DNA from 3 places in the Halomonas sp. AOP7-B1-5 genome. Region 1 is predicted to be linked to each of the others. Evidence: predicted binding sites of a transcription regulator. Region 1 holds the regulator's gene; each other region holds the start of a gene.
The links. The regulator sigma-54, encoded in region 1, starts transcription at its own class of promoters, with help from an activator protein. The targets are predictions, from matches to a motif close to TGGCACNNNNNTTGCTNT.

Region 1 (2,239 bases):
TTTACCTGGGTGCTGATTTCCGTCTTTAAATTTATGTTCACTGCTAAACAGGGATCTGCAGCAGAATTATTATCAATGGCATGCTTATTGCACTTGCACATAAACATGACTCGCACTAGGGTAAAGCTTTCCGAGTAACGAGTGGTTCTCAGATGGTCATGAAAGCTTCTCTCCAATTGCGTATCGGTACGCAGCTGACCATGACACCTCAGCTGCAGCAGGCCATTGCCCTGCTCCAGTTATCCACATTGGATCTGCGTCAGGAAATTCAGCAGGCGCTGGATGCCAATCCGATGCTGGAACAGGAAGATGAATTCGGTGAGCAGGCAGCCGTTGAAACGCAGGAAGCGGAGTGGGCGGAAAGCATACCCAATGAACTCTCCGTTGATAGCGACTGGTCCGACACCTATCAGGATGTAGGCAGCTCAGGCAGCAGCACTGAGGGACCTGACTTTGAGCGCCAGGCAGCGGGACAAAGCCTGCACGGTCATTTGCTTTGGCAGCTCGCCATGACCGACTTCAGCGCACGTGAACAGCAGATTGCAGAAAGCTTGATCGACGCGCTGGATGCCAACGGCTACCTGACGCAGCCCTTAAACGATATTCGCGACGGGTTGCGCGCTCAAAATATCGAAGCGCTTAGCCAGCGCGAGATGGAAACCATTCTGATGCGTTTGCAGCAGTTTGAGCCGACCGGCGTTTTTGCCCGCGACCTGCGCGAATGCCTGATGCTTCAACTGGCTACCCTGCCCGATGACACTCCCCTGCTTGTCCCGGCGCGCCGTCTGGTACGCCAGTTTCTGGAAGCACTCGGCAAAAATGACATTCGGCTACTCAAGCGCCGCCTAGGGCTGGACGATGAGCAGCTAGACGATGTGATTGGCCTGATCCGCAGCCTGGACCCACGCCCCGGTAGCGCTTACGGGGTGACCGATGATAGCTATATCACGCCTGACCTGGTGGTACGCCACGATCATGAAGGCTGGCACCTGGAGCTTAACCCTGAAGCTCTGCCTCGCCTGCGCATCCAGCCCGACTACGCCAGCTTGATCAAGCGTGCCGACAAGAGCCAGGATAACCAGTTTTTAAAAGAGCACTTGCAAGAAGCACGCTGGTTAATCAAAAGCCTCTCCAGCCGCAACGATACACTGCTGCGCGTAGGGCGCGAAATCATCACCCGTCAAATCGGCTTTTTAGAGCAAGGTGAAGAGGCCATGAAGCCTTTGATTCTTGCGGATATTGCAGAAGCCGTGGAAATGCATGAATCCACCATTTCACGTGTGACAACGCAGAAATATATTCATACCCCACGGGGTGTCTTTGAGCTTAAATACTTTTTCTCAAGCCAGATCAGCGGTCAAGACGGGGGCGACAGCCACTCAAGCACGGCGATTCGCGCCCGGCTCAAGAAGCTGATCCAGGACGAACCCCCTGGCAAACCGCTCTCAGACAGCCGTTTGGTCACGCTGCTTGAAGAGGGAGGTATTACGGTGGCACGGCGTACTGTGGCCAAATACCGCGAGTCATTGGGCATTCCATCCTCCAGTGAACGCCGTCGCTTAAGGTAGGCTTTTAGGAGGTCTTGAGACAGTTTTGTACAAGAGAAACAGCAAAACTCGCGACAAGGGCTTTGCAACACCGTAAAAAGGGTTACAATCGAAATACAGTCCGATGGATAAGGAGTACGTCAATGCAAGTAAACATCACTGGTCATCACGTAGAACTGACTGACGCCTTGCGTGACTATGTTAATGAAAAGCTTGAACGCGTCGAACGCCATTACGACAATATCACCACGGTACAAGTAACCTTATCCATTGAGAAGGAGCGCCAGCAGGCGGCATGCACCCTTCATGCAGCAGGCGCCGACCTGCATGCCGATGCGGAAGATGTCGATATGTATGCAGCCATCGACGCATTAGCCGATAAAATCGATCGTCAACTCGTTAAGCATAAGGAAAAAGCACAAGCTCGCGCCCAAGGCGCAGGCGTGCGTTAACTCAATGACGTTGGAAACTATCCTCCCCCCGGAGCGCGTGCTTTACGATGTGCCTGGGGGCAGCAAAAAAAGGGTGCTGGAGTTTTTCAGCACCTTTATCGCTCAAAACACACCTAGCCTGGACAGCCAAGAAGTGTTCAGCCGACTGATTGGTCGCGAACGACTTGGAAGCACGGGGATCGGCAACGGCGTTGCCATTCCCCATGCACGTAGCCCTCACTGCGCTACGCCCATCGCAGG
Region 2 (2,239 bases), on a different contig from region 1:
TCAGGCCTTTATGGTCGCAAGCGACCTAGGCGTGCAAAGTGCCGAGGATCTCGACGGGGCGGCGGTATGCACCCAGTCGGGCACGACCAGCGAGCTGAACCTTTCCGACTACTTCCGTATTAATGACATGAGTTACGACGCGGTGGTCTTTGACTCCCCTGAGCAATCCATTGCGGGTTTCGAAGCGGGCCGATGCGATGTTTTAAGCTCTGACGCTTCTCAGCTTTACGCCCAGCGTATGCAGCTGGCCGACCCGAATATGGCCGTCGTACTGCCCGAGATCATTTCCAAAGAGCCACTTGGCCCTGCCGTACGCCAAGGCGATGACCAGTGGTTCAATATTGTGAAGTGGTCGCTGTTTGCCATGCTCAATGCTGAAGAGTACGGCGTGACCAGCGAAAACGTCGATGAACAGCGCAGTACCAATAACCCGGATATCGCGCGCTTGCTTGGTCAAGACGGTAACTATGGCGAAGGCATGGGCTTGAATGAAGACTGGGCCTACCAAATCATCAAGCAAGTAGGCAACTATGCGGAAATTTATGAGCGTAACGTGGGGGCGGATTCCAACTTCAAGATCGCCCGCGGCTTGAACGCGCTGTGGAAAGATGGCGGTATCCAGTACGCGCCGCCCATTCGTTAATCACTTTTAGCAGTCAATCGGCGGTTACTGCACCAAGTCAGAGCGTGCAGTAACCGTTTCTAATTTTTTGCACCTAAACTTTCGTCGGAACCGGGATGTTTTGCGTTGAAAAGCGCTGAATTTGGCGATATCCCATGTTGGCATCTTCCTTGCTAGTTTTATATGTCATGCCTCTGCATGCATAACAAGACTAAACATAATGGGAAACTCTATGATGCTAACTAAAAAACACTTAGTACTGCTGGCCTCGGCAGGCGTGGTTACGCTAGCAGGCACCTCAACGGCGAATGCAGCCACTTTGGAAGATACCATCGAGCGTGGTGCGGTTCAGTGCGGCGTTAGTGACGGTTTGCCAGGCTTCTCCGCACCCGACGGCGATGGCAACTGGCAAGGGCTGGATGTCGATGTGTGCCGTGCCGTGGCTGCTGCTGTTCTGGGCGATGCCGACGCGGTGAATTACATTTCGCTTAATGCGGTAGAACGCTTTACGGCTCTTCAGTCAGGCGAAGTGGATCTGCTTTCGCGCAACACCACCTGGACCACTACCCGCGATACCACGCTGGGCCTGAACTTTGCTGGCGTCAACTTCTACGACGGTATCGGCTTTATGGTCAGCCGCGACTTAGAAATTAGCGGCGCTGATGAGCTGGACGGCGCGGCGATCTGTATCCAAACCGGCACTACGACCGAGCTAAACGTGGCCGATTATTTCCGCGCCAACGATATGCAGTTCGACCCCATTGTGTTTGATACCTCAGAACAGACCGTGGGCGGCTTCCAGGCCGGTCGCTGTGACGTATTGACCTCCGATACCTCTCAGCTGGCAGCCCTGCGCATTCAGCTAGACGATCCGGATGGTGCCGTCATTCTACCCGATATCATTTCCAAGGAGCCGCTGGGCCCGGTGGTTCGCCAGGGCGATGACACCTGGTTCAACATCGTGAAATGGTCGCTGTTTGCCATGCTGAACGCTGAAGAGTACGGCGTGACCAGCGAAAACGTTGACGATATGACCAGCTCCGAAAATCCCGATATCGCGCGCCTATTGGGCCAGGACGGCAACTACGGTGAAGGCATGGGCTTAGAAGCTGACTGGGCTTACAACATTATCAGCCAGGTGGGTAACTACGCCGAGAGTTTTGATCGCAATGTCGGCATGGACTCTCCGCTTGAAATCGAACGGGGTGCTAACGCCCTTTGGAACCAAGGTGGCTTCCAGTACGCACCGCCGATTCGCTAAGCGTCTCGCTTGACCCGGCCCGTCGCCCTTATCAGGTACGCATTCAGTACGTGCTTTAAGTTCCTGTTTTAAGGGGCAGGCGGGCCATTTGATTGACCTTCCGTATCGCGGAGACGCCACCCATGTCGGTAAGACCCAATACTCGCCCCGCTGGCCAAAAGCCGCCGTTCTGGCGAGACCGCGCTAAGCGTGCACTGATTTTCCAACTTCTTTTAACGGCGGCGGTCGCCGTCTTCCTGCTATATATCGTGGGTAATGTTCAGGACAACTTATCCTCCCGGGGGATCACCACCGGCTTTGGCTTTTTAAATAACACCGCAGGCTTTGGGATCGTCCAAAGTCTGATCGACTACTCC
Region 3 (2,239 bases), on a different contig from region 1:
TTCCAGCAGCCTGGCAAGCGCCGTGTCGGCCCGCTCGATGCATTCCACGTCAAGGTCTGGCTGCGCCAACGCGCGCTCAAGCACCCAGCGGATAGCGCGGTCATCATCCACAACGACCACCCGTGCAACATCGTTACGTGTCGCCTCAGTCATGACGCTTCTCCGGTGCAGTTAATAACCATTGGAATCAGTAAACGAAATTCAGTGTGACCGGGTCGTGAGTCGCACTCGATCAGTCCTTGATGCTGGTGCAAGATCGACTGGGCAATGGAAAGCCCCAGCCCGCTGCCTTCGGCGCGCCCTGAAACCATGGGATAGAAAAGCGTTTCTTTAAGCTCTTCGGGAATGCCGGGGCCGTTATCAATCACACCGACTTCGCTTACCAGGCGGTGGCGTTCGGCACCCAGGGTAAACTGGCGCCGGGCACGGGTGCGCAGCATCAATTCCGGCATCGGGGTTTGTGCATCGCTCATTGCCTGAACGGCGTTGCGGGCCACATTAAGTACGGCTTGAATCATTTGTGATTCATCGCCGGAAAGATCCGGCAGGCTGGGGTCGTAATCGCGGCTGATAGTGACATCAGGGTGTTCGGCAATCAGCAGCGAGCGCACCCGTTCCAGCACTTTATGAATATTCACCGGCTTATGTTTAACGATGCGGTTAGGGCCGAGCATTGAATCCACCAGATCGCGCAGGCGGTCGACCTCTTCGACAATGATATGGGTAAATTCCCGCAGTGCCGGTTCGGCTAAATCACGCTCTAACAGCTGGGCGGCACCGCGAATTCCGCCCAATGGATTTTTAACCTCATGAGCCAAGCCGCGGGCCAGCACTTTGATAGTCTCCTGACGCGTGGTTAGGGCTTCCTCGCGGGAAATCTGCATCAGCCGGTCGCGGGGCTCTATTTCTAATAGCAGCTCATCATCCGATAAAGGCGTAACGGTATAGTCCACCGTTAACGACTCGCCGTTGAGCGGGGTAATACGCGCCTCGCGCTGGGTGTAGGGGTGAAAGGCATCCCGCGCTTTGGCCAACACCTGATCGATACTTTCATCGCCGCCGAGCAGGGTACCCAAACTAACTCCCTGTACTCGACTAAAACTTACCGCCAGCAAAGCCTCGGCGGCCGGGTTCATCCAGCGTACGTGGAGCTCACCATCCAGCAGTAGCACCGCCATGGAGAGATGTTCTAGTAAACGCTGATACATGGAGTTTCCTGAGGCATCGCGGTTGAAATCGTTCATATTGAAGAGAAACTGCAAAAAGCGCGCCAAGTTGTTCCACTAGCGACACAATGCACGGCTTGTGGGCGTTACACACCGCTGAGGCGAGCGTTTATAGCGCAGCTGGCCGCTCACCACGGATGCTTAATGCACTATTTTAGTGCATTAAGCACAATTAGAAAGCATGCCAATCACCGGATCAGTGCAATAAAAAACCCCGCCGAGGCGGGGTTTTAGGGCTAACACGTTAAAACGCCATTAGCAGCTGTAGTACATATCAAACTCAATGGGGTGCGTCGCCATGCGGATACGCTCCACTTCTTCCATCTTGAGTTCGATGTAAGCATCGATCATATCGTCGGTGAACACGCCACCTTCGGTCAGGAACGCACGGTCAGCGTCGAGTGCTTCCAGCGCCTGATCCAGGCTGTTAGCAACGGTCGGTACTAACTTGCCTTCTTCCGGCGGTAAGTCGTACAAGTTCTTGTCCATGGCATCGCCAGGATGGATCTTGTTCTTGATACCGTCGATACCGGCCATCAGCAAGGCTGCGAACGACAGGTAAGGGTTGGCAGTCGGGTCAGGGAAGCGGGTCTCGACACGCTTGCCTTTCGGGCTTGCCGTGTAAGGAATACGGATAGACGCACTGCGGTTACGAGCGCTGTAGGCCAGCATTACCGGCGCTTCGAAACCCGGTACCAAGCGCTTGTACGAGTTGGTAGACGCGTTGGTGAAGGCGTTCAGGGCACGGGCGTGCTTGATCACACCGCCAATGTAGTAAAGCGCCATTTCAGACAGGCCCGCGTACTCGTCACCGGCAAACTGGTTCTGGCCATCTTTCCAGAATGACTGGTGGATGTGCATGCCTGAACCATTGTCACCCACCAGCGGCTTGGGCATGAAGGTCGCGGTTTTGCCGTAAGCGTGGGCCACGTTGTGGATCACGTACTTCATTTCCTGAACTTCGTCGGCCTTCTTCACCAAGGTGTTGAATTTAACGCCAATTTCGTTCTGAC

Region 2: a site for sigma-54 is predicted at 782-799, ahead of ACT3XD_RS15060 (amino acid ABC transporter substrate-binding protein). Genes of this name have one in related genera too.
Region 3: a site for sigma-54 is predicted at 1,256-1,273, ahead of glnL (nitrogen regulation protein NR(II)). Genes of this name have one in related genera too.

The regions. Positions count from the first base shown of each region.
Region 1 is NZ_JBQTDC010000001.1:131,053-133,291, forward strand. Features, by position in the region: gene lptB (LPS export ABC transporter ATP-binding protein) at 1-29, shown strand, start outside; gene ACT3XD_RS00645 (RNA polymerase factor sigma-54) at 153-1,568, shown strand; gene hpf (ribosome hibernation-promoting factor, HPF/YfiA family) at 1,691-1,999, shown strand; gene ptsN (PTS IIA-like nitrogen regulatory protein PtsN) at 2,004-2,239, shown strand, end outside.
Region 2 is NZ_JBQTDC010000033.1:31,606-33,844, reverse strand. Features, by position in the region: gene ACT3XD_RS15065 (amino acid ABC transporter substrate-binding protein) at 1-643, shown strand, start outside; gene ACT3XD_RS15060 (amino acid ABC transporter substrate-binding protein) at 858-1,883, shown strand; gene ACT3XD_RS15055 (amino acid ABC transporter permease) at 2,006-2,239, shown strand, end outside.
Region 3 is NZ_JBQTDC010000003.1:143,511-145,749, reverse strand. Features, by position in the region: gene ntrC (nitrogen regulation protein NR(I)) at 1-153, opposite strand, end outside; gene glnL (nitrogen regulation protein NR(II)) at 150-1,208, opposite strand; gene glnA (glutamate--ammonia ligase) at 1,482-2,239, opposite strand, start outside.